Bradyrhizobium diazoefficiens: one gene and its partner. The protein of the gene in region 1 interacts with the protein of each later gene in a pairwise test. Links are inferred from orthologs where the notes say so. Each region holds a gene or a part of one and is shown in the gene's direction. Other genes may lie near its edges. The genes, in order: JJE66_RS02145 and ptsN.

Region 1 (14,570 bases):
GGACGGCCGCGCCCGCAGCGATGAAGCCGAGCAGGCTGGTCATGCCGAACGTGCCGCAGAACGGCAACATCGCCAGCAGCGAATGGTGTGGCGGGGACAGCTGCAGCGCCTTGGCAACGGAGTTGGCGTGGGTTGCCAGCGTCCGCTGCGAATGCGCGACCAGTTTTGGTCCTTTGGTCGTGCCCGATGTGGTGTAGAGCAGCACCGGGAGATCGACGTCATCCTGGGTGGGTGCCGATGGATAAGGCTGATCGAACGCATCGAACTGAATGCACGGCCATTGCGCGGGGATTGCATCTGCGCCGACCACCGCGAGCTTTTGCAGCGCGGGCACCACGTCCCTCGCGATGTCGGCGAGAATGGCCGCGAAATCGATCGCGCGGAACGCCGCCTCCATCACCAGCAGCTTGGCGCCGGAAAGTTTTAGGAGATGCGCCACTTCCGCGCTGCGGTAGCGCGTGTTGACGGCGGCGACGACCGCACCCAGCCGGGCGGCGGCGAACAGCAGCGCGATCCATTCGACCCGGTTGACCAGCCAGATCGCCACCACGTCGCCGTTGCCGATGCCCTGCGCGGCAAGCCATGCCGTGGTCTGCTCGACCTTGCGCGAAAATTCCGCGCGCGAGATGGGCTGGCCCTCGAACACGAAGGCGGGATCGGTGGCGGTCTTCGATCCGATCAGCGAATGCAGTGAAACATCGTCGGCGTGCATGACGACCGGAGTAGCCCGATCGCGCAAACCTGTTTACTTGGTGCCGAACATCCGGTCGCCGGCATCGCCCAGCCCCGGCACGATGTAGCCGTGATCGTTGAGCCGTTCATCGATCGCGGCGGTCCAGACCGGCACGTCGGGATGTTCGCTCTGGAACTGCGCGATGCCCTCGGGCGCTGCCAGAAGGCACACGAAGCGGATGTCGCGGGCGCCGCGATCCTTGAGCAGGGACGCGCCGGCGCAGGCCGAATTGCCGGTCGCCAGCATCGGGTCCATCAGGATCACGGTGCGGTCGGACAGGTCCTGCGGCGCCTTGAAGTAATATTCCACGGCCTGCAATGTATCGGGGTCGCGGTAGAGCCCGATATGGGCGATGCGGGCCGAAGGCATCAGCGCCAGCATGCCGTCGAGGAAGCCGACGCCAGCACGCAGGATCGGCGCCAGCGTGAGCTTCTTGCCGGCGATCTTCGGCGCCTGCATCGGCGAGATCGGCGTCTCGATCTCGACCAGCTCCAGCGGCAGGTCGCGCGTCACCTCGTAGCCGAGCAGCATCCCGATCTCGTTCAGGATCTCGCGAAAGCTCTTGGTCGAGCGATCCTTCTCCCGCATCAGGGAAAGCTTGTGCTGGACCAAGGGGTGGGCGACGACGTTGACGCTGCTTGTGCTCATGAAATCGATCTACACGGTTCCGCGAAACTGCGCCAGATCGGCCGGGCGTTTTCCGCAAGATGGGACGCCTACCCCGGGCATCGCAACCGCCGTTCGCGCCCGGTTGCTTGCCTCGTAGGCAGCCATGGTCAATTCGCGGTCGATCGCTGTCTGAGAAGCCCTAGACGCCGAGGCCGCGCGCCGCGAGCGTGATCACGATCGTCAGGACCGCACCCCAGACCAGGCTCAGCGTCATGGTCAGGATGGCCGTTGTAACCGCGTGCTCGAGATATCCCTTGAAGAGCTGCACGCTAGCCATCCGAGCCGGGCGCTGCCGTGACGCGCAGGCCGAGCAGCAGCGTACCCACCAACGCGAGCAGCATGGCGATCTTGAGCTCGATCATGTCGGTAACCTCGCGGCAAGGCGTGCAACTAACCGCCCGACTTGCGCTGCCAGCGCGATCAGAGGATTGCCGCGGTTCTCGATGTCGAGCTCGAAGGTCTCGGCGGGAAACACCAGCGCCGGCGCGCTCTGGCGGTTGGCGATCACCTGAAATTCTCGCAGGCGGCCGGCTCGTAGAGCGGATCCGTGGCGGGACGCAGGTTGGGAACGCTCGGCCGCGACGCTTCCGCGGTGAGTGCGCGAACCTCTACGAAAGCCGAGAGCAGCGCGATCGCGAGGTCGCCATGGCATTCCTCGACAGCGGCCTCCAGCCAATCCGGCAGTTCGCGCTCACGCGAGAGCGCGCAATGCCATTCGCCCTCGTCATAAGCGATGCGTCGGACCTGCCACAGCGGCAGCTCGAGCTCCATGAGCGCTAGCGCAGCATCGGTCCAGGCCCCCGCATCGATCAGGTGCACGAGGCGAGCCGTTCGCTCGCTCCGGCCGAGCGACGGGATGCGCCGGCAGGCGTTGTCGATGACCTCGCGCATGAGCGGGCGCGTCATCACCTGCGCATTGCGCAAACGGTCGCCAAGCGAGGGTAGATCGTGGGGGCGGAGAGCGGCGGTCATGTCAGCCTCCTGAAATTGGCGTCGGTCAGTCGGCCGGCCTTTTCAGGATGGCTGGGAGGACATTTGAAAGCGAGATGGGGGAAGGCCGCGAGATATAAGGATTTCATAAGTGTGGGGCAGGCCCCGGGGAGGGCGACGCATTGCGAGCCGGCAGCCCTATGGGATTCCTATAACGTCGCCATAGCCCTCATCTCGAAAACCTATGCCCAGGGTGGCACTTCAGCACGGTCAAAAGTTCCGGCTGATGGCGCCGAAATGCGTTTCGTTTCTTGTCCGCCATTGCCTGCCGGAACCACGTCAACGGTTGCGCCGAACATCTGGGCGCAACGAGGAGCATTGCCATGATGGACATTCTGATGCTGGCGCTGGGCTTCGCCTTCTTCGTCCTTGCGATCGGCTACGCCTATGCCTGCGAACAGCTGTGACGGAGCGGATCATGATTTTCGATTACGCGCTCGCCGGCGCCGTCTCGTTCGGCCTCCTGGTCTACCTCACCTATGCGCTGCTGCGGCCCGAGCGGTTCTGACCGGTGCTGCTGCTTCTAAAATCGCTGCTGCCGGATGCCGTGCTCGTCGCGGGCTTGCTGGCGGTGCTCCTGCCGATGCTGCGGCGGACACCGAGCCTAAGGGGTTAATGCCATGACTGTGATCGGTTGGCTCCAGATCATTCTTTATTGCGCCATTGTCGTCGCGCTGGCCAAGCCGCTCGGCTGGTACATGACGCGTGTATTCAACGGCGAGCGGACGGTTCTCTCGCCTGTGCTGCGCCCGATCGAAGCCGGCATCTACTGGTTCTCCGGCGTTGACGAAAAGCGCGAGCAGCACTGGCTGACCTATACGGTCGCCATGCTGCTGTTTCATGTCGGCGGCTTCCTGACCATCTACGGCGTGATGCGATTGCAGGCCGTGCTGCCGTTCAATCCGGCCGGGCAGGGCGCGATTGCCGAGGACCTCTCCTTCAACACCGCGATCTCCTTCATCACCAACACCAACTGGCAGAACTACGGCGGCGAGAGCACGATCTCCTATCTCGTGCAAATGCTGGGCCTGACGCACCAGAATTTCCTGTCGGCGGCGACCGGCATCGCGCTCGCGGTGGCCTTGATCCGCGGCTTCTCGCGTGCCTCGATGCGCACGGTCGGCAATTTCTGGGTCGACGTCACCCGTTGCACGCTCTACGTGTTGTTGCCGATCTGCGTCGTCTACTGTCTGTTCCTGGTCTCGCAGGGTATGCCGCAGACGCTCGGGGATTATGTCCAGGCCACGACGCTCGAAGGCGCCAAGCAAACCATCGCGGTCGGCCCGGTGGCGTCGCAGGTCGCGATCAAGATGCTGGGTACCAATGGTGGCGGCTTCTTCAACGCCAATGCTGCGCATCCCTTTGAGAACCCGACCGCGCTGTCGAACTTCGTTCAGATGATCTCGATCTTCACGCTGGGCGCCGCGCTGACCAACGTGTTCGGTCGCATGGTCGGCAATCAGCGCCAGGGCTGGGCGATCCTCGCCGTGATGGGCGTGCTGTTCGTCGCAGGCGTGGCCGTCACCTATTGGGCGGAAGCCAATGGCACCTCGACGCTCCAGGCGCTCGGCCTGACCGGCGGCAACATGGAGGGCAAGGAGGTCCGCTTCGGCATCGTCGCATCCTCGCTGTTCGCCGTGATCACCACGGCCGCCTCCTGCGGTGCGGTCAATGCCATGCATGACAGCTTTACTGCCCTCGGCGGCATGATCCCGCTGATCAACATGCAGCTCGGCGAGATCATCATCGGCGGCGTTGGCGCCGGTCTCTACGGCATGTTGCTGTTCGTCGTGCTCGCGATCTTCGTGGCGGGCCTGATGGTCGGCCGCACGCCGGAATATGTCGGCAAGAAGATCGAGGCGCGCGAGGTCAAGATGGCGATGCTCGCGATCCTGGTGCTGCCGCTGATGTATCTCGGCTGGACCGCGGTCGGCGTGGTTTATCCGCCCGCCGTCGCCTCGATGGCGAATGCCGGCCCGCACGGCTTCACGGAAGTGCTCTACGCCTACACATCGGCTACCGGCAACAACGGCTCGGCCTTCGCGGGCCTCACCGGCAATACCTTCTTCTACAATCTCACGCTCGCCAGCGCGATGTTCGTCGGCCGCTTCTTCATGATCATCCCGGCCATGGCGATCGCGGGCTCGCTGGCCGCCAAGAAATCCATTCCGCCGTCGGCAGGCACGTTCCCGACCACCGGCGGATTGTTCGTCGGTCTCGTCGTCGGCGTGATCCTGATCATCGGCGGTCTCACTTTCTTCCCGGCGCTCGCGCTCGGCCCGATCGTCGAGCATCTCGCGATGAACGCGGGCCAAGTGTTCTGACCAACAGCCTTCTGATTGTTTGGAGTGACCTCCATGGATACCATGAAACTGCAAAAACGCGCTTCAGTGTCGGCGATGCTCGATCCCAAGATCGTCGTCCCCGCGATCCGCGCGTCGTTCACCAAGCTCGATCCGCGGCTGATGATCAAGAACCCCGTGATGTTCGTGGTCGAGATCGTGGCCGCGCTCACCACGGTGATCTTCCTGCGTGACCTCGCTTCTGGCGGTGGGAATCTCGCCTTCACCTTCCAGATCATCCTCTGGCTCTGGTTCACGGTGCTGTTCGCCAACTTCGCCGAAGCCGTTGCCGAAGGGCGCGGCAAGGCTCAGGCTGATTCGCTGCGCAAGACCCGCACCGAGAGCCAGGCCAAGCTCCTGACAGGTGCGGGCCAGGACTTCAAGCTGGTGCCGGGCACCAGCCTGAAGGTCGGTGACATCGTGCTGGTCGAGGCGGGCGAGACCATCCCCTCCGATGGCGAGGTGATCGAGGGCGTCGCGTCCGTCAACGAGGCCGCCATCACCGGTGAGTCCGCCCCCGTGATCCGCGAGTCCGGTGGCGACCGCTCGGCGGTGACCGGCGGCACCCAGGTGCTGTCCGACTGGATCCGCGTCCGCATCGCGGCCGCGCAAGGCTCGACCTTCATCGATCGCATGATCAAGCTGGTCGAGGGCGCCGAGCGGGCGAAAACGCCGAACGAGATCGCGCTGAACATCCTGCTCGCCGGCCTCACCATCATCTTCGTGTTCGCCACCGTCACCATTCCGAGCTATGCCGCCTATGCCGGCGGCTCGATCTCGGTGATCGTGCTGGTCGCGCTGTTCGTGACGCTGATCCCGACCACGATCGGCGCGCTGCTCTCGGCGATCGGCATCGCCGGCATGGACCGTCTGGTCCGCTTCAACGTGCTGGCGATGTCCGGCCGTGCGGTGGAAGCCGCTGGCGACGTCGACACGCTGCTGCTCGACAAGACCGGAACGATCACGCTCGGCAACCGTCAGGCGACCGCGTTCCGTCCAGTGCGTGGCGTCAGCGAGCAGGAGCTTGCAGACGCCGCCCAGCTCGCTTCGCTTGCCGACGAGACGCCGGAAGGCCGCTCCATCGTCGTGCTGGCCAAGGAGAAATACGGTATTCGCGGCCGTGACATGGCCGAGCTGGGCGCGACCTTCATCCCGTTCACGGCGCAGACCCGCATGAGCGGCGTCGATGCCGGCGGCTCGTCGGTGCGCAAGGGCGCGGTCGATGCGATGTTCAACTATGTCGGTGGCGGAGCGTTGCTGACCGTGGCGTCCGGCAACACGGCGCGCGCCATCCAGCCTGCGGCACTTTCGGATATGGGCCGCGAGGTCCAGACCATCGCGGACGAGATCGCCAAGGCCGGCGGCACGCCGCTCGCGGTTGCCAGGGACGGCAAGCTGCTCGGCGTCATCCAGCTCAAGGATATCGTCAAGGGCGGCATCCGCGAGCGTTTCGCTGAGCTGCGCCGCATGGGCATCCGCACCGTCATGATCACCGGCGACAACCCGATGACGGCGGCTGCGATCGCAGCGGAAGCCGGCGTCGATGATTTCCTGGCGCAGGCAACGCCCGAGGACAAGCTCACGCTGATCCGCGACGAGCAGGCCAAGGGCAAGCTGGTCGCCATGTGCGGCGACGGTACCAACGATGCGCCCGCGCTCGCGCAGGCCGACGTCGGCGTCGCCATGAACACCGGCACGCAGGCCGCGCGCGAAGCCGGCAACATGGTCGACCTCGACTCCAACCCGACCAAGCTGATCGAAGTGGTCGAGATCGGCAAGCAGCTGTTGATGACGCGCGGTGCGCTGACGACCTTCTCGATCGCCAACGACGTCGCAAAATACTTTGCGATCATCCCGGCGATGTTTTTGGCGTTCTACCCGCAGCTGAACGTGCTCAATGTCATGCACCTGTCGAGCCCGCAGAGCGCCATCCTGTCGGCGATCATCTTCAACGCGCTTGTCATCATCGGGTTGATCCCGCTGGCACTGAAGGGCGTCGCCTATCGCGCCGTCGGCGCCGGCGCGCTGCTTCGCCGCAACCTGCTGATCTATGGCCTCGGCGGCATCATCATTCCCTTCATCGGCATCAAGGCGATCGATCTCGTGGTCGTTGCCTTGCACCTGGCTTGATCGTCGTCGCCGGAGCGCGCAGCGCGCCCCGGGCTTCGACGAAGACATAGGAGACCCAACATGCTCAGAGAAATCCGCCCCGCCATCGTCCTCTTGCTGTTGCTCACCGCCATCACCGGCCTGGCCTATCCGCTCGCCATGACCGGCATTGCCGGTGCGATCTTCCCCGCAATGGCGCAAGGCAGCCTGATCGAGAAGGACGGTAAGGTGGTCGGCTCCGCTCTGATCGGGCAGGAGTTCAAGGAGGACAAATATTTCCACGGCCGCCCCTCGGCGACGCTGGCGCCGGACCCGAATGATTCGACCAAGACGGTGTCGGCGCCCTACAACGCCGCCAATTCGGGCGGCTCCAATCTTGGCCCGACCAGCAAGGCACTGGCCGACCGGCTGAAGGACGACGTGGATCAGCTGAAAGCCGAGAACCCGAACACTGCCGTTCCGGTCGATCTGGTCACGACCTCGGCCAGCGGTCTCGACCCCGACATTTCCCCGGAAGCGGCGCAATTCCAGGTGCCGCGCGTTGCGAAGGCGCGCAATGTATCGGAAGACCAGCTCAGGCAGCTCGTTGCCTCCAACACTCAGGGCCGCACGCTCGGCCTGCTTGGCGAACCCAAGGTTAACGTTCTTGCGCTGAACCTCGCACTGGATCGTGCAACCACGAAGTAGCGGTCTAGGCTCGCGGCACACTGATGATTATAGTCTTCGGCGCAGCCTTTCTTCTCCCTCTCCCCGCTTGCGGGGAGAGCCGAAGTAAAAGGCGGAGAACGTAACGGATGAACAAGCCGTCCTGATGGCCCGAGAGCGCCGCGATCCCGAACAACGTCCGTCGCCCGATGCGCTGCTGGATGCCGCGCGCCGGGAGGAGAGCGCAAGCGGTAAGCTGAAGATCTTCGTCGGTGCCGCTCCCGGCGTCGGCAAGACCTACGAGATGCTGCAGAGCGCCCATGCCAGGCGCAAGGCCGGTATCGATGTCGTGGTCGGCTTCGTCGAGACCCATGGCCGCGCCGAGACCGAGGCGCTGGTGCTGGGGCTGGAAGTGATCCCGCGCAAGAAGCTCGATTACCGCGATCAGGTCGTCGAGGAGATGGACCTCGACGCCGTGATCGCGCGCCGGCCGAAGATCGCATTGGTCGACGAGCTCGCCCACACCAACGCAACCGGCAGCCGGCATCCCAAACGCTATCTGGATGTCGAGGAGCTGCTCTCCCACGGCATCGACGTCTATACCGCCGTCAACATCCAGCACATCGAGAGCCTGAACGACGTCGTCGCCCAGATCACCCATGTGCGGGTGCGCGAGACGGTGCCGGATTCGGTGTTCGACCGCGCCGATGCGATCGAGCTGATCGACCTCACGCCTGACGATCTGATCCAGCGGCTGAGGGAAGGCAAGGTCTACGTCCCCAAGCAGGCCGAGCGGGCGCTGGAGCACTATTTCTCGCCGGGCAACCTCACGGCGCTGCGCGAGCTTGCATTGCGACGCACGGCCGAGCGGGTCGACGAGCAGCTTCTCAATCACATGCAGGCGAATGCGATCGCCGGCCCCTGGGCCGCCAGCGAGCGTATTCTGGTCTCCGTCAGCGAGGATCCGCGCGCGGCCGGGCTTGTGCGCTACACCAAACGGCTGGCCGACCGGCTGCATGCACCTTTCACCGCGATCTCGATCGAGACGCGGCGATCCCTGCAACTGTCCGACGAGGAGCGCGACCGCCTCGCCGATACGCTGCGGCTCGCCGAATCACTGGGCGGCGAGGCCTTGACCATTCCCGCCGTCGGACGGCGCATCGCCGACGACATCATCAATTTCGCGCAAGGCAACAACGTCACCCAGATCGTGATCGGCAAGTCGACGCGCTCGCGCTGGTTCGAGATGACGCGCGGCTCCGTCGTGCATGATCTGGTGCGCCGCGCCGGCAATATCAGCGTTCACGTCATTCCCGGCGAAGATGTGCCCGGCGAGTCGGCGCCGAAAACCGGGGTGCAGACGGCGGCCAAATCGGAGCCGTTCGACCCGCGGTCCTACCTGAAGGCTCTCGGCATCGTGCTGATCGGGCTCGGCGCCGCCGAGTTCATCCAGCCCTACTTCGGCATCGAGAACGTCGATCTCGTGTTGCTGACTGCGGTGGTAACGGTCGCGGTCCGCTATGGCCTGTGGCCTTCGCTGCTTGCCACTGTTGCGGCATCGCTCTGCTACAATTTCTTCTTTATGCCGCCACTCTATACTTTCACCATTGCTGATCCGACCAACATCGCGGCCTTCGTTCTGTTCATGGCGGTCGCGATGATCGTGTCCAACGTCGCGGCGCGTGTGCGGACCCAGGCCGATACCGCGATCGGTCGCATCAGGACCACCGAACAGCTCTATGCCTTCAGCCGCAAGCTCGCCGGCACGGGAACGCTCGACGACGTCTTGTGGGCGACGGCCTACCAGACCGCGCTGATGTTGAAGGTGCGCGTGGTGCTGTTACTGTCCGAAGAGGGCCTGCTCATCGTGAAGTCGGGCTATCCGCCCGAGGACGAATTGGATCAGGCCGACCTTGCCGCGGCCAATTGGGCCTGGAGCAACGATCGCCCTGCCGGCCGCGGCTCGGACACGTTGCCGGGAGCCAAGCGGCTATTTCTGCCGATGCGCACCGGCCGCGGACCGATCGGCGTCATCGGCATCGACAACGATCGCGCCGGTCCCTTGCTGACACCCGACCAGCGCCGTCTGTTAGACGCACTGGTGGATCAGGGCGCACTCGCGATCGAGCGCGTGCTGCTGGTCGAGGACATGGACCGCGTCAAGCGCACCGTCGAATCGGAACGGCTGCGCTCGGCGCTATTGACCTCGATCTCGCACGATTTGAAGACGCCGCTTGCCTCGGTATTGGGTGCAGCCTCCACAATGCGCGATCTCGCGGGCGCGTTGTCCGACACCGAGAAGCGCGACCTGCTTGCGACCGTGATCGACGAGTCCGAGCGACTCAACCGCTTCATCGCCAACCTGCTCGACATGACCAAGCTCGAGTCCGGCGCCATCGTGCCCAACACGGGGTTGCACGATCTCGGCGAGATCGTCGGCAGCGCGCTGCGGCGGGCATCCAAGATCCTCGCCGGACACAAGGTGGAACTGGTGTTGGCTGCCGATCTGCCGATGCTTCAGCTCGATGCGGTACTGTTCGAGCAGGTGCTGTTCAACCTGCTCGACAACGCCGCGAAATATTCGCCGCCCGAGACGACGATCTCGATCAGGAGCCAGCGCGAACGGGATCAGGTGGTGCTCCAGGTTGCCGACGAGGGCGACGGCATTCCGCCCGACGAGATCGAGAGCGTCTTCGACAAGTTCTATCGCGCGCAGAAGGGGGATCGTGTCCGCCCTGGCACCGGGCTCGGGCTCGCCATCTCCCGCGGCTTCGTCGAGGCGATGGGGGGTACGATCTTGGCCGCCAACCGCAGCGACCGGAGCGGTGCTGTTCTCACCGTCCGTCTGCCCGTCCCGGCACAGGCCCACGCATTGGATACCGCCGCATGAGTGCTGCCCCGATCAAGGTTCTTGTCATCGATGACGAGCCGCCGATCCGCAAATTGCTGCGAATGGGACTTTCGACGCAGGGCTACGAGATATTGGAGGCGTCGAATGGCAAGACCGCGCTGGAAAAGCTCGCGGAGGAGCCCGCACTGATCATTCTCGATCTCGGCCTCCCCGACATCCAGGGCCATGAGCTGCTGCGCACCATCCGTGCCCGCAATGAGGGCGTGCCGATCGTGGTGCTGTCGAGCCGGGGCGACGAGGCCGGCAAGGTGCAGGCGCTGGATCTCGGCGCCGACGATTATTTGACAAAGCCGTTCGGCATGGACGAGCTCTTGGCGCGCCTGCGCGCCGCGTTGCGGCATCAGCTTCAGGTGCAGGGCGAGCGCCCGATCTTCCGCACCGGCGATCTCTCGGTCGATCTCGTGCGCCGGATCGTCAAGGTCGCCGAACGCGACATAAAGCTGTCGCCGAAGGAGTACGATCTGTTGCGCGTGCTGGTGCAGCACGCCGGCAAGGTACTGACTCATCGCTTCCTGCTCAAGGAGCTCTGGGACGAGCTGACCGACGCACAATATCTGCGCGTTTATGTCCGCCAGCTCCGCCAGAAGATCGAGGCCGATCCGGAACGGCCGCAATATGTGCTGACCGAGACGGGGATCGGGTACCGGCTGAAGGCGGCAGATTGACGGGGCTCTTCATCCCGTCTTTCTGTGCCGCGCCGTCGATCGGTGCGCCTTTTTTGCGGCTTGCCGTCGTCCCGTCGCGCGGCGTGCATGCGATTTCGCCGCCGGCTTCTTCCCGCCACGCCCCTTCAGGCTCTGCTTCAGCGCATCCATCAGGCTGACGACGTTGCTCGGCCGCTCCTCCGGCTCCGGCAACTCGATTGTCCTGCCGCTCGCCTTGCGCTTCACCAGCGCTTTCAGCGCGGTCTCGTACTCGTCCTTGAACTTGCTCGGATCAAAATGCGCCGCCTTGGTGCGCAGGATGTGACCGGCGAGTTCGACCATGTCCTTGGTGACCTTCGGGCTCTTGATGTCGTCGAAGAACTGGTCTTCGTCGCGCAGCTCGTAGGGAAAGCGCAGCGTGGTGCCGAGCAGGCCCTGGCCGAGCGGCTCGATCGCGATGATGTGCTCGCGGTTGGTCAGCACGATCTTGGCGAGCGCGACGCGCCCCTCGTCCTTCATGGCGTCGCGGATCACGGCAAAGGCGTCGATCGCGGCCTTGCCGTCCGGCGCGATGTAATAGGGGTGGTTGAGATAGCGCTGGTCGATCTCCTCGCGTGGCACGAAGCTCTCGATGTCGATGGTGTGGTTGCTCTCGATCTGGACCGCCTCGAGCTCCTCCGGCTCGATCTCGACATATTTGCCCTTGCGCAGCTCATAGCCGCGGCCCTTCTGATCGCTCTCGACGATGTCGCCGGTCTCCGCATCCACCATCTGCTGCTTGAGCCGGTTGCCGGTCTCGCGGTTGATCATGTGAAACCGCGTCTTCTCGGCCGCGGTGGTCGCGGGATAGAGCACGACCGGGCAACTGACCAGCGAGAGCTTCAACGTTCCCTTCCAATAGGCGCGCGGGGCCATTCCATTCTCCAGCGTTTTCAAGGCGTTTTGGAACCCCAACCGTCCCACAGGGTTTTGGTTCCGGGCGGGACTTTCGCCGTGATAGGCTGAATGCCGAAAGAGAAGCGGGACCGGTCGTGCTGCAAAAACTCTCCACTTACCGAAAGAAGCGTGATTTTGAGAAGACGCCCGAGCCCTCGGGCAAGACCGCGGTGGCGCCCTCGAAGCAGCGGCGCTTCGTGATCCAGAAGCACGATGCGACCCGGTTGCATTATGATCTTCGGCTCGAATTTGAGGGCGTGTTCAAGTCCTGGGCCGTGACGAAAGGGCCCTCGCTCGATCCGCACGACAAGCGGCTGGCGGTCGAGGTCGAGGATCATCCGCTCGACTATGGCGATTTCGAAGGCACGATTCCGCAAGGCCAATACGGCGGCGGCACGGTGATGCTGTGGGACCGCGGCACCTGGGAGTGCGATGACCCGGAAGCCGGGTTCAAGAAGGGCGATCTCAAGTTCACGCTCCACGGTGACAAGCTGCACGGAAGCTGGGTGCTGGTGCGCATGCGTAACCGCGGCGACGAAAAGCGCACCAACTGGCTGCTGATCAAGCATCGCGACGAATATGCCAGCGAGGGCGAGGATATCTTGGCGGAGGACAAGTCGGTGGCCTCCGGCCGCGCCATGGACCAGATTGCCGGCGGCAAGGGCCGCGCGCCAAAGCCGTTCATGCTCGCGAAGGGCAAGGGCAAGGCCGATGCGGTCTGGCAGTCCAACCGTGTCGAGGAAACTAAGGGGCGGACCGTCAAACCCGCGCCTCGCGCAGCGTTGAAGATCAGCAAAACCGGAAAAAAGAAGGCCACGACCGCGACCACGGCCAAGAAGGTCTCGGAGATGCCGGACTTCGTGGCGCCGCAGCTCTGCACGTCGGTCGAGCGGCCGCCCGCGGCCGATGGGTGGTGCCACGAGATCAAGTTCGACGGCTACCGTGTGCAGCTTCGCGTGGAGGACGGCGAAGCGACGCTCAAGACGCGCAAGGGCCTCGATTGGACCGACAAATTCGCTTCGATTGCAAAGGAGGCCAGTGCGCTGCCGGAGGTGCTGATCGACGGCGAGATCGTCGCGCTCGACCATAACGGCGCTCCAAACTTTTCCTCACTACAGGCCGCGTTGTCGGACGGCAAGACCGAGGATTTGATCTTCTTTGCCTTCGACCTGCTGTTTGCCGAGGGACTCGACTATCGCCGCCTGCCGCTCGGCGAGCGCAAGGAGCGTCTCAAAGAATTATTGGAGGCGCGCAAGCAGAAGACGAGCCAGATCCGCTATGTCGAGCACTTCGAGAGCGGTGGCGACGCCGTGCTGCAATCGGCCTGCAAGCTCGAGCTCGAAGGCATCGTGTCGAAGAAGCTTGATGCGCCCTATCGCTCCGGCCGCACCGAGAGCTGGACCAAGGCAAAGTGCCGCGCCGGCCATGAGGTGGTGATCGGCGGCTACAAGACCACCAATGGTAAATTCCGCTCGTTGATGGCCGGCGTGCATCGCGACGACCATCTCGCCTTCGTGGGGATGGTCGGGACCGGATTTGGCGCTGACAAGGTCAAGCGTATCATGCCGGCGCTAAAAGCCGTGGAGGCCAAGGAAAGCCCCTTCGTCGGCAAGAACGCGCCGAAGAAGACCCGCGAGGTGCATTGGCTGAAGCCCGAGCTCGTCGCCGAAATTGAATTCGCCGGCTTCACGGCCGACGGCAACATCCGCCAGGCTGCGTTCAAGGGCCTGCGGCAGGACAAGCCGGCCGAGGAGGTCGAGGCGGAAACGCCGGCTGATACAGAACTCGCGGAACCGTCCGTCAAGCCGGGTACGAAGAGGAAGGTCGCCAAGCCGTCGAAGGCCGGCACTGCGGAGGTGATGGGCGTCGTCATCTCCAAGCCCGACAAGGAGCTCTGGCCTGATGACGGCAATGGTGATCCCGTTAGCAAGCTTGATCTTGCACGCTATCTCGAAGCCGTCGGCGAATGGATGATCGTGCATCTCAAGGGCCGGCCATGCTCGCTGATCCGTGCCCCCGACGGCATCAAGGGCGAATGCTTCTTCCAGCGCCATGCCATGCAGGGAACGTCGAACCTCCTGGAGCTCGCGCGGGTCTCGGGAGATCGCAAGCCCTACCTTCAGATCGATCGTATCGAAGGACTTGCAGCGGTCGCGCAGATCGGCGGCGTGGAGCTGCATCCCTGGAATTGCGCACCTTACGCCTATGACACGCCGGGCCGGCTGGTGTTCGATCTCGACCCGGCGCCGGAGGTCGACTTCGCCAACGTCGTCGAGGCCGCCAAGGAGATGCGGCAGCGACTCACTGAGCTCGGCATGGACAGCTTCTGCAAGACCACCGGCGGCAAGGGCCTGCACGTGGTGGTGCCGCTGCTCCATGGCGCGCGCGACAAGGTGAGCTGGAAGGAGGCCAAGGCGTTCGCGCAAGGCGTCTGCCAGTGGATGGCGGACGATGATCCCGAGCGCTATCTGCTGAACATGTCGAAGAAACTGCGCAAGGGGAAGATCTTCCTCGACTATCTGCGCAATGACCGCATGTCGACGGCGGTGGCGCCGCTGTCGCCGCGTGCGCGCGTGGGCGCCACGGTGTCG
Region 2 (14,214 bases), 1.7 Mb from region 1 along the record:
TGTAGATCAGCACCATGACGATCGTCATCGCGCAGCCGAACACGAAGGTCGGGTACTTGCCGAAGGCATCGCTGGCGCGGCCGACCAGCGGCCCCGTGACGATGCTGAACAGGCCGGAGACGAGGTAGATCGTCGGCAGATGCACGATGTCGATGCCGATATTGTTCACGGTGAAGGCGCTGGAGTACGGCATCAGCATGTAGCCGCCGGTCGCCAGCAATGTCGTGACCGCGAAGGCCAGCGTGTAGCGCGGCTCCGCGATCGTCGCGATGAGATGATGGAACGGGTTTCTGTCTGACTTCAATTTCAGATGCGCGTCGACCGGCTCCATGGCGAAGGCGATGATGGCGATCGCGATGATCGACAGGCCGACGATCGCAATGAAGCAGACATGCCAGCTCCAGTGGTTGGCGAGAAACAGGCCGGCCGGAACGCCGAGCACCTGGCTTGCGGCAAACGCCGTCTGCACGAAGCCCATCACGCGGCCGCGCAGATGCAGCGCGAACAAATCGGTGACGATGGCGAGCACGATCGAGCCGATCACGCCGCCGAACAATCCGGTCACGATCCGGCCGAGCAGCAGCACGTGATAATTCTGCGCCGTGGCGCAGAGCGCGGTGCCGAGCGTGAAGCCGACATAGAAGAACAGCAGCAGGCGCTTGCGATCGAAGCGATCGGCAAAGCCGGCGGCCAGGATGCCCGAGAGTCCGGCACTGAACGCATAGGCCGACACCGCGACGCCGAATTGCCCGGCCGTGATGTCGAGCGAGGGCATCAGGATGGCGCCGAGCGGCGACATGATGATGAAATCGAGGATGATCGAGAATTGCGCGAACGCGAGCAGCGCCACGAGGAGTGACTGGTAGCGCGTAAAGCCGCGCTGGCGTTGCTGTTGATCGTCGATAGGCGCGGCGAGCGTCTGTTCGGTCATGACACCTGGTTCGTGGTACTGGATTCGTGGTGAATGGGGCTGGCATCACATAGGGTGGGCCGGGACGATTTCCACGGCCGCGCGCGCCAAGTTCCGCTGGTATATCGAGTGCGCGGCGGATTGTGGGATCCCTGCAACAGCCCGGCGGCCGGTCCCTCCCGCCCCTCGTTCCTGGCGTTCTCGGCCTGTGCGTCCGGCGCCTATCTGATGAACGATCTGTTCGATCTCGCCGCCGACCGCGAGCATCCCACCAAGCGCCATCGCGCGCTTGCGGCCGGTGATCTCAAAATTTCGTCGGCGCTATTAGCAATCCCCGCGCTGTGGACTTTCGCCGTCGCCGCCGGCCTCTATTCCCTGCGCATCGGCGCCGGCGCCGTAGCGGCCGGCGTCGTGCTGTCAGAATGACTGATGGTGTTCTCGCTGTTCGTGCTCACCTCGCTGGCGCTGATCAAGCGCTTCAGCGAGCTCAGCATGCGCCAGGACGAAGGTCTCGCCGATCCCTCCAACCGCGATTACCGTATCAGCGACCTGCAGATCATCGCCGCGATGGCGGCGGCGAGCGCCATGAATGCGGTGACGGTGTTCGCGCTCTACGTGTCGTCCTCCGCGGTCAAGCCGCTCTACAGCCGTCCCTGGATGCTCTGGCTGCTCGCGCCGCTGCTGCTCTACTGGTTCGGCCGGGCCCTGATGATCGCGCACCGCCGCGAGATGCCCGACGATCCCATCATCTACGCCTTCCGGGACGGCGCGAGCCGCACCACCGTGGCGGCGATCGTCTGCATCATGCTGGCGGCAACGCCTGTCTTGTCCCCATCCGGCGCTTGCGCAGGCCCCCGGCAGTGGATACATCGCGGGCCATCCGATTAGCCTATGATACCGACGCGACCGATTCGACCCGAGGTTTTGAAACGCCATGACCGTACGCCTGCATCGCGGCGACCTGCCTGATCTCACCCGCTACACCGGAGCGGTGGCGATCGACACCGAGACCATGGGCCTGAACCCGCATCGCGACCGGCTCTGCGTGGTCCAGCTCTCGCCCGGCGACGGCAGCGCCGACGTGGTGCAAATCCCCAAGGGCCACACCGACGCGCCGAACCTGAAGGCGCTGCTGGCCAATCCCGCCATCACCAAAATCTTCCATTTTGCGCGCTTCGACGTCGCGGTGCTCTACCAGACTTTCGGGGTGATGACCGGGCCGATCTACTGCACCAAGATCGCCTCCCGCCTGACCCGGACCTATACCGACCGCCATGGCCTCAAGGACCTCGTGCGCGAGGTGCTCAATGTCGATCTCTCCAAGCAGCAGCAATCGAGCGATTGGGGGTCCGACAGCCTGACCGAGCCGCAGCTCGCCTACGCCGCCTCCGACGTGCTGCACCTGCACGGCTTACGCGAGCGGCTCGACGCCATGCTGGTCCGGGAAGGCCGCACTGCGCTGGCAAAAGCCTGTTTCGACTTCCTGCCGACCCGCGCTTTGCTCGACCTCCAGGGCTGGGAGGAAGAGGACATTTTCGCTCACTCTTGAGCCCTTAGGGAATGTCCAGCTTTAACGTTGCCGCCCCGTTTCGGACACTTTCGTAAGGGCCTGTCGAAAGCTGATATGCCCAAGGCTGTCTAATCCAAAGGGTGCCTGTTCCAAAGGCTGCATATTCCTGAGGTCGCGGGTACAATGGGGCGCCCTCGATTGGAGCCTTCTGACCAGGCAAGCGATGCCCCCGGAGCAGCGGTGAACTCGGCCCAGTTTCCAACCTACGATGCCGCGCTGGCGGCGAAGTTTGCCACCGCGGCGCGGCACAGCCGCCTGGTGCGAATTCTGCGCATCGCGGTGCCGGTGACCGTGATTCTGGCCATGGCCTCGATCGTCGTCGTCTCGACCTTCCTCAATCCCTTCAAGATTCCCCTGAAGCTCGACTCCGGAACTCTCGTGGTGACGGGCACCAAGATCACGATGGAATCGCCGCACCTGTCGGGCTTCACGCCGGACCAGCGGCCCTACGAGCTCTGGGCCAAGACCGCGACGCAGGACATTACCGATCCCGATCATGTCGATCTCAATGATTTGCGCGCGAAGGTGCTGATGGAAGATCAATCGACCGTGTTCCTCGATGCCCGCACCGGCCGCTTCGACAACAAGCAGCAGCAGCTCGACCTGCACAAGGACGTCTTCCTGCGCACCTCGACCGGCTATGAAGCGCGGCTGAATTCGGCTTTCGTCGACATGAACAAGGGCACGGTCTCTTCGGATGACCATGTCGACGTCAAGCTGACCAACGGCACGCTGACTGCGGAGAGGCTGCGCATCACGGAGGGCGGCGACGTCATCCGCTTCGAGGGCAATGTGGTGATGCATCTGGACAAGATTAGCACGGATGACGCGACGCCCGCGCCGGTCGAGCAGCCTGCACCACCGCCGCCGCCGACGAAATCAAAGAACAAGTCTGCGAACTCAAAGTGATTTTCATGGCTCATTTTTTTCCGCACAGCGATAGCAAATGGTGCGCCATCCTCCGCGCGGCTTCGCTCGTTGTGGGGCTCACGCTAGTCACAACGGCGTCGGCGTTTGCGCAAGGTGTGGCGCAGGGCGTGCCGAATGCGATGCAGGGATTTTCGCAGAACCGCGACCAACCGATCCAGATCGAGGCCGCCTCGCTCGAGATGCGCGACAAGAAAAAGGAGGCGACCTTCTCCGGCGATGCGAAGAGCAACGTGAAGGTCGTCCAGGGCGACACCACCATGACCTCGAAGACGCTGGTGGTGTTCTACGAATCGAGCAGCGACAAGCAAGCCGCGCCGCAGGCGCCTCCAGCCAAAGGCGCGAAGGCGGCGGCGCCGATGCAGTCGGCGACGCCGGGACCGGGCGGCGCCTCCTCGATCAAGCGGCTGGAAGCCCGCGGCAATGTCGTCGTTACCCAGAAGGACCAGGTGGTCACAGGCGAGACCGCTGTTTTCGACACCAAGACCAATCTCATCACCATGCTCGGCGGAGCGGGGGGGCAGGTGGTTCTGACCCAGTGCCAGAACGTGCTGCGCGGCGACCGCCTCATGGTCGACATGACCACCGGCGTCTCCCGGGTGGAATCCGATAGCGGCAAGGGCGTCCAGGGGCTGTTCATCCAGACCCAGGGCGGCGCCAACGGCAAATGCGGGACGCCGGTCGCCCCTGGCACGGCGGCTCCGCCCTTGCAATTGCCTGGTTCAGGTAAACAGAAGTAAACTCAATAGCTTAATGCGAATGCTCCCGATCCGAGGTTGAAGCTTGCCGGGCGAGACTGTATCTAGCGGGCAGGGCTTTCGAAGCGGGGTCCGCCGCTTTTCGGGCGTGTTTCACTGGGCATGAGATATCCCTTCAATCATGCTGCGTCGGCGAATCCTGAGGCCGGCGAGCACCGTGCAGGTCACCGTGCAGGTGACCGTGAAAGGCTAGAAGGCGGGGATGGTCGATCTCTTCAGCATGTTCCGTCGGCGCCCCGCCAAGCGTGGCCGGCCAGGATTTGCGCGTCAGGACATCACTGCACTCGGTGACAGCGTCGGCGGCCTGGTGGCGAACCCGGTCCGGGACGCGCCGCCAATTGCCCGTGACCAGCCGATGCAGGCCTCCGACCCGTACGGCGTCGAGGCCCCGCCGCGGTCGCGCCCGGCGGGTCCTCAGCCACCCAAAGCCGCTGCCAAAGCCAGACCGAACGGCGCGGGCGGACCGCAGCTGCTGCGGCGGCCGGGCTTCCTGGCTGTGCATAGCGTGGAAAAGAGTTTTGGCAGCCGCCAGGTCGTTCGCGGCGTCAGCATCTATGTGCGCCGCGGCGAAGCCGTCGGCCTGCTCGGCCCGAACGGCGCCGGCAAGACCACCGTGTTCTACATGATCACCGGCCTGATCAAGGCCGATCGCGGCGCGATCGAGCTCGATGGTCACGACGTCACCAAGCTGCCGATGTATCAGCGCGCGCGGCTCGGCATCGGCTATCTGCCGCAGGAGGCCTCGATCTTCCGCGGCCTCACCGTCGAGCAGAACATCCGTGCCGTGCTCGAAGTGGTCGAGCCCTCGCGCAAGAAGCGCGAGCAGCAGCTCGACTCCCTGCTCGACGAATTCAACATCACGCGCCTGCGGAAATCGCCGTCGATCGCGCTGTCCGGCGGCGAGCGCCGCCGCGTCGAGATCGCGCGCGCGCTGGCGACGCGTCCGAACTACATGCTGCTCGACGAGCCCTTCGCGGGCATCGATCCGATCGCGGTCGGCGACATTCAGGACCTCGTCCGCCATCTCACCAATCGCGGCATCGGCGTGCTGATCACCGACCACAATGTCCGCGAGACGCTCGGCCTGACCGACCGTGCCTATATCGTCTATGCCGGTGAAATCCTGACCGAGGGGAGCCCGGACGAGATCGTCGCGGATCCCGACGTTCGCCGGCTTTACCTTGGCGAGGAATTCCGCCTCTAGCCCTTTTTTCGGTTTCGTCAAGGCGTGTACATCGGGGCAGGACTAAGATAAGCAAGAATCGGACCAATTTTGAGAACGGTTCTTGTTAGATGGCGCTTACGCAGAGATTAGAGTTCCGGCAATCGCAGTCGCTGGTGATGACGCCGCAGTTGATGCAGGCGATCAAGCTGCTGCAATTGTCCAATCTCGATCTCACGACCTTCGTGGAAGAGGAACTCGAGCGTAATCCCCTCCTGGAGCGGGCCAATGACGAGGCCCCCGCGGGCGAAGCCCCGGCCGAGGCCGGCCAGTTCAACGATTCCGACGGCGGCCACAATGACGAACCGGGCGGCGGCCCGGGCGAGGCCTTCGAGCCCGGCCAGGAAGAATGGATGAGCAAGGATCTCGGCACCCGCGCCGAGATCGAGCAGACCCTGGACACGGGCCTGGACAACGTCTTCTCCGAGGAGCCGGCCGAGGCGGCTGCGCGCAACGCCCAGGATGCGGCGCCGACCACCTACACGGAATGGGGCGGCGGCGCCTCCGGTGACGAGGACTACAATCTCGAAGCCTTCGTCGCCGCGGAAACCACGCTCGGCGACCATCTTGCCGAGCAGCTATCGGTCGCCTTCACCGGCGCGGCGCAGCGCATGATCGGGCAGTACCTGATCGACCTCGTCGACGAAGCCGGCTATCTGCCGCCCGATCTCGGACAAGCCGCCGAGCGGCTTGGCGCAACGCAAGCCGACGTCGATCACGTTCTTGCCGTGCTGCAAAAATTCGACCCGCCCGGCGTCTGCGCACGTAATCTGAGCGAATGCCTCGCAATCCAGCTCCGCGAGCTCGATCGTTACGATCCGGCGATGCAGGCCCTCGTCGAGCATCTCGATCTCCTCGCCAAGCGCGACATTGCAGGCCTTCGCAAGGTCTGCGGCGTCGACGACGAGGACATCGCCGATATGATCGGCGAGATCCGCCGGCTCAACCCCAAGCCCGGCATGAAGTTCGGCTCGGCGCGACTTCAGACCATGGTGCCGGACGTCTATGTCCGCCCGGGTCCGGATGGTGGCTGGCATGTCGAGCTCAACAGCGACACCTTGCCGCGCGTGCTGGTCAACCAGACCTATTATTCCCAGCTCTCGAAGAAGATCGGCAAGGACGGCGACAAGTCGTATTTCACCGATGCGCTGCAGAACGCGACCTGGCTGGTGCGCGCGCTCGACCAGCGCGCCCGTACCATCCTGAAGGTCGCAACCGAGATCGTGCGCCAGCAGGACGGCTTCTTCACCCATGGCGTGGCGCATTTGAGGCCGCTGAATCTGAAGGCCGTCGCCGACGCCATCCAGATGCATGAATCCACGGTGTCGCGCGTCACCGCCAACAAATACATGGCGACAAATCGCGGCACATTCGAGTTGAAATATTTCTTCACGGCGTCGATCGCCTCGGCCGACGGCGGCGAGGCGCATTCGGCGGAAGCGGTGCGTCACCACATCAAGCAGCTGATCGATTCGGAAGCGCCTGCCGCGATCCTGTCGGACGACACCATCGTGGAACGCTTGCGCGCCTCGGGCATTGATATTGCCCGCCGCACGGTCGCGAAGTACCGCGAAGCCATGCGCATTCCGTCCTCGGTGCAACGCCGCCGCGACAAGCAGAGCGCTCTTGGTAACGTCCTTGCTACCGCAATGTCCGATCGCTCCCGCAACACCGAGCCGGCCTGATTGCGCTGGCGCGAAATCGCGCTACTCTCATCTCCCCATCGAGGCCGATCCATGCGCGCGCATGATCCGGAAAAATCTGCAACGGTTTTCCCTCCCGACAAACGCGGCACGCGTTTGCGGGAGATCATGCGCAGCCAAGAACCTAACCAAGCGAGGTTCACATGACTCTCCGCATTTCGGGCAAGAGCGTCAGCGTCGGAGAGGCCCTGCGCGGCCGTGTTTCCGACCGGACCGAAGAGGTCCTCCGTAAATATTTCGACGGCAATTATTCCGGCCACATCACGCTCTCCAAGGACGGCTTCGGATTCCGCACCGACTGTGCGCTGCATCTCGATTCGGGAATCACGCTCGAAGCCGATTCGAACGCGCAGGACGCCTATGCCAGCGCCGACCAGGCGCTCGTGATGATCGAGAAGCGCCTCAAGCGCTACAAGAGCCGGCTCAAGGACCGCTCGGCGCGCAAGGCCCACGTCGCCTCCGCGGCGCTGGCCGCGCTCGACGCCACCAGCTACGTGCTGGAAGCCCCCGGCGAGGGCGACGACGAGGACGAGGTCACCGGCTACAGCCCCGTGATCATCGCTGAGGCAACGACGTCGCTGAAGCAGCTGTCGGTCAGCGAAGCCGTCATGGAACTGGATCTCAGCGGGGCACCCTGCCTGGTATTCCAGCATGGTTCCTCGGGCCGGGTGAACATCATCTACCGCCGGGCCGACGGCAATGTCGGCTGGATCGACCCGCCCGGCGCCAAATCGGGCGGTTAGAGCGTTTTCGGGCGAAGTGTATGCCGGTTCGCGTCAAGAAAACGCGTCAAAACAAGAAATCCAGCCCCGGAAAACGGTGACCCCGTATCAACCACAGCCCTTAACAATGACGGTGGCAAAGCCGCACGCGGGAGTTGGCACCGGGATTGCGTTGGAGTAGAAGCGCCCCACATCTGGACTTGCCGAACTTTGGCTAAGTCCGCTTCCTGCTTCATCTTCTTGACTCCGGCCGGGCTCGATTGATCGAGCCGGCCAATTCGGAACCTGACGGTTTAATTCACCTCGGAACACTTCCATGCCGATTACCGATCTGGTCGCGCCCGAGGCGATACTTCCGGCATTGAAGGTCAACAGCAAGAAGCAGGCGCTCCAGGAACTCGCGGCCAAGGCCGCCGAGCTGACCGGCCAGAACGAGCGCGCGGTGTTCGAGGTGCTGCTCCAGCGTGAGAAGCTCGGCACCACCGCGGTCGGTTACGGCGTCGCCATTCCCCATGGCAAGCTGCCCAAGCTGGAAAAGATCTTCGGCCTGTTCGCCCGGCTCGATCGCCCGATCGATTTCGAGGCGATGGACGGCCAGCCGGTCGATCTGGTGTTCCTGCTGCTCGCTCCCGAAGGCGCCGGCGCCGATCATCTCAAGGCCCTCGCCCGCATCGCCCGCCTGCTGCGCGACCAGGACATCGCCAAAAAACTCCGCGCCTCGCGCGATGCCCAGGCGATCTATTCCGTGCTCGCCCTGCCGCCGGCGACGGCGGCATAACGGCTCGCATTGCGGCCATTCCCGGACAGAAATTTTTGGCCACGCCTTGGTGGGCGCCGCTCGTGCGCCTCAGCAGACCGTCGGCAGCAGGCGCCGGACTTCGTCGAGCAGTTCGGGAATCGCCGTCTTGTCACCCGCGAGCTGCTTGAGCAGCGCACTCTGGAATAGACCGTCGAACAGGGCATAAAGCGCGGCTGGCGATGCCGCCGGCCGCTTGCCGCCGAGTTCGGCAAAGCGGGAGGTGATGCGCCAGATCATCGCCTCCAGGCTCTTGTCGATCTCAAGGACATCCTTGCGAAACGCGGCCTCGAACATCGCCTGCGAGCGCAGGTCGTACCAAAGGCGGTGCATGCGGGCTTCGTTCTGCAGCGTTGCTGCGAGCTTGGCGAGGAAACCCTCCGTCAATTCGTCGCGGCTCGTTGCGGTCGCGACGACATCGTCATATCGCGTCACGCACTTCGCCTTGTAGTGGCGGACGCAGCAGCAGATCAGATCGAGCTTGTCGCTGAAATAATAGTGGAACACGCCGTGCGTGAACGCCGAGTTCTGCGCGATTTCACGCAGGCTGGTGCGTGCGAAGCCGAGCTCTCCAAGCGTTTCGAGTGCGGCCTCGGCAAGCTCAACGCGTCGGGCGTTGAACTTCTCGTCGCGCAGCACCTCGGCCGCATCAGCCACACGCCGGGCCGCTCCCGTCACCTGCCGCGCCATCTCGTCCTTTCCTCAGTCCCGTTCTTTCAAGGACTTATACCGCGTCGACCGCGGAATAGCTCCACCCCCTCACAACCACCTCCTTTGACAACTGTCAAATTCGTTCTTGACAAGTGTCAAGTTTTTGGCGGAGGTTCGCACCAAGAATTTGGACACTCGTCAAGACGTCCGATCATGGAGGAACGCTTCGCTGGGTGCGGCCAAAAGGCCTGCGCCCACCGATCTGGCGCGCGCCCATCGGCGCAGCACGAATCAATCACCAGCAACGGAGGAGTGCGTCATGAGTGGAAAGAGCCTTGCAGGCAGGAAAGCCCTGGTCACCGGCGGTGCTAGAGGAATCGGCGCGGCCATCGCGCAAGCATTGGCGCGTGCCGGCGCCTCGATCATGATCGCCGACATTCTGGAGGAGACCGGCCGTGCCAGCGCAGCCGCTATCGCAAAGGAAGACGTCGCGACGGGCTTCGTCCAGCTCGACGTCACCGACGACGCTCAATGGGAGCGTGCTGTTGCCAAGACCATCGCAACCCTCGGCGGCTACGACATTCTGATCAACAATGCCGGCATCGAGATCACGTCGCTTATCTCCGAGGTCAAGGCTGAGGACGCGCGGCGGATGTGCGACGTCAATATCGTCGGCACCGTGCTCGGCATGAAGCACGCCTTCCGTGCGATGCGCCCGGCCGGGCCGGCTGGCAAGGGTGGCGCCGTCGTCAACATCGCCTCGGTTGCGGCAACGATCGCTTTTCCCGGCATCGCGGTCTATTCGGGCACCAAATCCGCGGTCGACCGCATGACGCGAGTCGGAGCGATGGAAGCCGGCAAGCTCGGTTTCGGCGTGCGCGTGAACTGCATCTATCCCGGCCTGATCCCGACCGATATGGGCATGCAGCTCGCCAACGACATCGTCAAGGTCGGGCTCGCGCCTGACGTCAACGCCGCGGTCGGCTCGGTGGTGGAGCAAACCCCGCTCGGCCGTCTCGCCGAGGTCACGGACATTGGCGATGCCGCGGTGTTCCTGTGCTCGAACGAGTCGCGCTTCATCACCGGCATCGGACTGCCGGTCGATGGTGGCATGGGCATGTAGCAAAGAACCCGGCAACGAACGTTTCGGAGGAACGCAATGAGTGCGAAGAAGCCCGTCATCGTCTATGGCGCTTCCGGCTATACTGGCCGGCTGGTCTGTGAATATCTGCGTGAGTACAACATCCCCTTCATCGCCGCCGGCCGTAGCGCCGAGAAGCTCAACGCTGCAATGAAGGCGAACGTGGCCGGTATCGAGACCGCCGACTACGAGGTGGTGGAAGTACCGCACACCGTGAGCGCGCTGACAGAGTTGTTCAACGGTGCCTCAGTGGTGCTCAACACAGTCGGCCCCTTCGCCAAGTTCGGCGGTGAGGTGGTGCAGGCCTGTTGGGCTTCCAGATGCCACTACACCGACACCACCGGCGAGCAGGACTGGCTGATCACGCTCGAGCAGGAGTGGGGAACGAAGTTCGCCAATGCCGGCCTGCTGTTAGCGCCGGGCATCGCGCAGATGTACACCACCGGCGAGATCGCCGCGCAGCTGTGCCTGGAGACGCCCGGCCTCGATACGCTTGATATCGCCGTGTTCTGGGGCGGGAGCCCGACCATCGCCTCGACACAGACCATCCTGGTCAACGCCGCGATGGCCAAGGCCTACTACCTGGAGCAGAACAAATACGTCGAGCATCAGCCCGATGCCGGCCTCACCAACCTCGCCATCCCCGGGCAGCACGAATTGGCGCTGGCGCTGCCCTGGGGCGGCACTTCGCATCCGGTGTGGTTCAAGCGCGATCCGCGCGTCGCCAACGTGAAGGTGCTGGGTGGCGTGTTCAACCGCGCGCTGATGCTGGGCGTGCCGCAGATCGTCGCTGCCGCGCTGGAGGCGACAAAGGACATGAATCCCGACGATCGCTACGCCGCGTTGGCGCAGACTGCGGCCGGTGTGATGAACACCATGCCACCGCGCGAGAATCCGCGCGTCAACAAGTCGATGGATTCGGTGCATGCCTCCGGTCCATTAGGGCGCGCGCACTGCGTCATCAACGGCAACAGCAACTACAAGCAGACCGGCCTGCTGCAGGCCTATGCCGCCGCGCACCTGCTGCAGCAGCCACCAAAGCGCGTCGGCTTCGCCTCCGGCTGCCAGGCGTTCGGCCACCACGAGTTGCTCGGTCAATTGCGCAGCTTCGGGCTCGTCAGCAAACCGATTCTGACTGTGCACGATTAGGTAAATCATGGGTGGCGCGGTCCTCCGCGTCACCCGCTGCCGCTTCGGGTGTTGATCATGCGCTTCATCGATTACCTCGACAAAGGTGCCTCGCTCGGCCCCGACGCGTTATGCCTCACCATGGATGGACGCGATCTCAGCTATCGCGAAGTGCAGTCGCTGAGCTACCGCGTCGCGCGCGGCCTTGCGCGATCGGGCATTGGTGCCGGCGAGAAGGTCGCAATCCTTTCCGGCAACGATCCGGTCGCGTTTGCTTGCGTGTTCGGCATTTCCCGCGCGGGCTCGGTCTGGTGCCCGATCAATCCGCGCAACGAGGCGGCCGAAAATCAGATCATCCTCGACCAATTCGACTGCAGCCTGCTGCTGTTTCATTCAAGCTTCGCGGCGATGGTCGAGGCGGTGCGTGCAGAGCTGCCAAAGCTGCGCGCCCTCGTCTGCCTCGATGCAGAGTTACCCTTCGCGCCCTCGTTCGACAGCTGGCTCGCCGGCCTTGCCGGCGACCGCTATCAACGCGAGACGGTCGACGATCTCGCGATGATTCCCGGCACCGGCGGCACCACCGGCAAGCCGAAGGGGGTCATGCTGTCGGGCCGCAACATCGAGGCCATGACGGCACTCACGCTGATGGGCTATCCCTTCAAGGGCCGTCCGATCTATCTCGCGCTTGCGCCGCTGACCCACGCGGCCGGCGTGCTGTGTTTCCCGATCATGGCGCTCGGCGGCCGCATCGTGATCATGCATCACCCCGACATCGCTCAATTTCTCGATTTGATTGAGCGCTATCGCGTCACGCACACCTTCCTGCCGCCGACCGTGATCTACATGCTGCTCGATCATCCGAAGCTCGACCCCGCGAAGCTCGGGTCGCTGCAATGCTTCTGGTACGGCGCGGCGCCGATCTCGGCCACGCGGCTTGCCGAGGCGCTCCAGCGTATCGGGCCGATGGCGCAGTTGTTCGGTCAGACCGAGGCGCCGATGATGATCTCGATGATGGCGCCGGACGAGCATTACAATGCCGACGGCACGATCGCGATGGAGCGTCTCGCCTCGGCCGGGCGGATCAGCCCGCTGGTGCAGGCCGGCATCATGGATGGCGACGGTAATTTGCTGCCGACCGGCGCACGCGGTGAGATCGTGGTCCGCGGTTCGCTGGTGATGGAGGGCTATTACAAAAATCCAGAGGCCACGGCGGAGGCCTCCGCGCATGGCTGGCACCATACCGGCGACGTCGGCTACATCGACGAGGACGGCTACCTCTATATCGTCGATCGCGCCAAGGACATGATCATCACCGGCGGGTTCAACGTCTACTCGATCGAGGTCGAGAACGCGCTGCGGGCGCATGAGGCGGTGCAGGATTGCGCCGTGATCGGGCTGGCGGACGAGAAATGGGGTGAGCGGATCGTCGCCGTGGTCCAGCCCCGCGCCGACCAGAGCGTCGATGTGACGGCGCTCGCGGCCTTCGTCAAGCAGCGAATCGGCAGCGTCAAGACGCCGAAGCAGATCGAAGTCTGGGATGATCTGCCGCGCTCCAAGGTGGGCAAGGTGCTGAAGCCGGATATCCGTGCGCGGCTGGCAGATCGCTCAGACGACTAGCATACGCCTGCCAAGCGCTCAAAGAAAACGCGGGCGTGCCTCGATCGAAACACGCCCGCGCATTTGAATTCGCAGATGTCGCGCTAAGCGCGTGTCAGTGCACGCTCACCGCTTGCAGCTCGTTGCTCCAGGCATTCGCGACCGCGGCTTCGCGGCTGTCGGTCAGCATGATCGGCGTGCCGTCGGCGGAATGGAGCGCGAAAAGCTTGAGGCCGGGCGCAATCTTCGGCGCTTCGGGAAACAGGCCGGGCACATCCTCGGAGCGGATCTGTTTCACATAGGCGATGTGACCTTCGCCGAGGGTTGCCAGCGTCTCGGGCGAGACGGCCTTGGCTTCATATTCGAACGCAACGTGACCTTCACTCATGGTCTCGACTCCTTCACAGAAACTAAGCGGTCGAGTCCGCTACTCGTTCCATTATTCGTGCTCATTGATAGCGATTGTCTTAACGATCCTCTCCGGTTCAGGCCGGGCAAGATCGACCGACAACAGCCCGTTCTTCAGATCCGCACCCAACACCAGCATCCCCTCTGCCAGCACGAAGGTGCGCTGGAAGTGGCGCGCGGCGATGCCGCGATGGATGTATTGCCGGGTCTTGTCGTCCTGCTGCCGCCCGCGAATGACGAGCTGGTTTTCCTCAATGGTTACATCGAGTTGGTCGCGGGTGAATCCGGCGACCGCCAGCGTGATGCGCAGGCGCTCGGGCTGGCCGTCCGATCCGCTGCACCTCTCGATATTGTAGGGAGGGTAGCCGTCGGCGCCTTTGACGACGCGGTCGAGCACGCGCTCGATCTCGTCGAAGCCCAGAAGGAACGGACTGGAAAGCGTGGGAACACGAGACATAGTTTACAAAGTCCTCTCGAAGCGACTTTGACATTTCAGGGCCCGGAAGCGGCACCCCTTGGTCAGCAATATGGTCATATCCCCGTGCGGGTTCAAGGACGTAGCCGAGGGCTGTGGATTCGCCGCTGCCGCGGCGGTCATGACGAATCTGTCGGGCGATTTATCCCAATGAAAACAGCCCCCGGGCTACTGTGCATGGGGTTGTTTTCCCGTTTTGACCGGCTG

The links.
Region 2: the proteins of JJE66_RS02145 (region 1) and ptsN interact in binary tests that used the Escherichia coli proteins (3 or more experiments, as listed by UniProt). The link is inferred for Bradyrhizobium diazoefficiens from one-to-one orthologs.

What each region holds. Positions count from the first base shown.
Region 1 is NZ_JAENXS010000001.1:455,368-469,937, reverse strand. The notes cover bases 7,280-10,578. They hold JJE66_RS02145 (sensor histidine kinase KdpD), read left to right. Parts: upstream 7,280-7,654; coding sequence 7,655-10,378; downstream 10,379-10,578. Other genes in these bases: JJE66_RS02140 (response regulator), read left to right, coding at 10,375-10,578; JJE66_RS02150 (K(+)-transporting ATPase subunit C), read left to right, coding at 7,280-7,530. In the rest of the region: JJE66_RS02190 (AMP-binding protein), read right to left, coding at 1-712; upp (uracil phosphoribosyltransferase), read right to left, coding at 746-1,381; JJE66_RS38385 (hypothetical protein), read right to left, coding at 1,542-1,670; JJE66_RS02180 (hypothetical protein), read right to left, coding at 1,761-1,910; JJE66_RS02175 (hypothetical protein), read right to left, coding at 1,907-2,374; JJE66_RS02170 (hypothetical protein), read left to right, coding at 2,644-2,799; JJE66_RS02165 (K(+)-transporting ATPase subunit F), read left to right, coding at 2,811-2,900; potassium-transporting ATPase subunit KdpA, read left to right, coding at 3,013-4,716; potassium-transporting ATPase subunit KdpB, read left to right, coding at 4,750-6,864; more of JJE66_RS02150, read left to right, coding at 6,925-7,279; more of JJE66_RS02140, read left to right, coding at 10,579-11,064; JJE66_RS02135 (Ku protein), read right to left, coding at 11,074-11,958; ligD (DNA ligase D), read left to right, coding at 12,075-14,570. UniProt on the Escherichia coli protein: Member of the two-component regulatory system KdpD/KdpE involved in the regulation of the kdp operon. KdpD may function as a membrane-associated protein kinase that phosphorylates KdpE in response to environmental signals.
Region 2 is NZ_JAENXS010000001.1:2,144,812-2,159,025, reverse strand. The notes cover bases 6,917-9,859. They hold ptsN (PTS IIA-like nitrogen regulatory protein PtsN), read left to right. Parts: upstream 6,917-8,128; coding sequence 8,129-8,590; downstream 8,591-9,859. Other genes in these bases: JJE66_RS10065 (SDR family NAD(P)-dependent oxidoreductase), read left to right, coding at 9,579-9,859; JJE66_RS10070 (TetR/AcrR family transcriptional regulator), read right to left, coding at 8,660-9,298; hpf (ribosome hibernation-promoting factor, HPF/YfiA family), read left to right, coding at 7,234-7,833; rpoN (RNA polymerase factor sigma-54), read left to right, coding at 6,917-7,072. Also shown: JJE66_RS10115 (MFS transporter), read right to left, coding at 1-931; JJE66_RS38430 (UbiA family prenyltransferase), read left to right, coding at 1,040-1,336; JJE66_RS10110 (hypothetical protein), read left to right, coding at 1,340-1,798; JJE66_RS10105 (ribonuclease D), read left to right, coding at 1,845-2,459; LPS export ABC transporter periplasmic protein LptC, read left to right, coding at 2,661-3,389; JJE66_RS10095 (LptA/OstA family protein), read left to right, coding at 3,395-4,147; lptB (LPS export ABC transporter ATP-binding protein), read left to right, coding at 4,368-5,369; more of rpoN, read left to right, coding at 5,459-6,916; more of JJE66_RS10065, read left to right, coding at 9,860-10,382; JJE66_RS10060 (DUF5938 domain-containing protein), read left to right, coding at 10,419-11,549; JJE66_RS10055 (AMP-binding protein), read left to right, coding at 11,607-13,145; JJE66_RS10050 (DUF1150 domain-containing protein), read right to left, coding at 13,240-13,512; JJE66_RS10045 (Hsp20 family protein), read right to left, coding at 13,564-13,989. UniProt on the Escherichia coli protein: Seems to have a role in regulating nitrogen assimilation.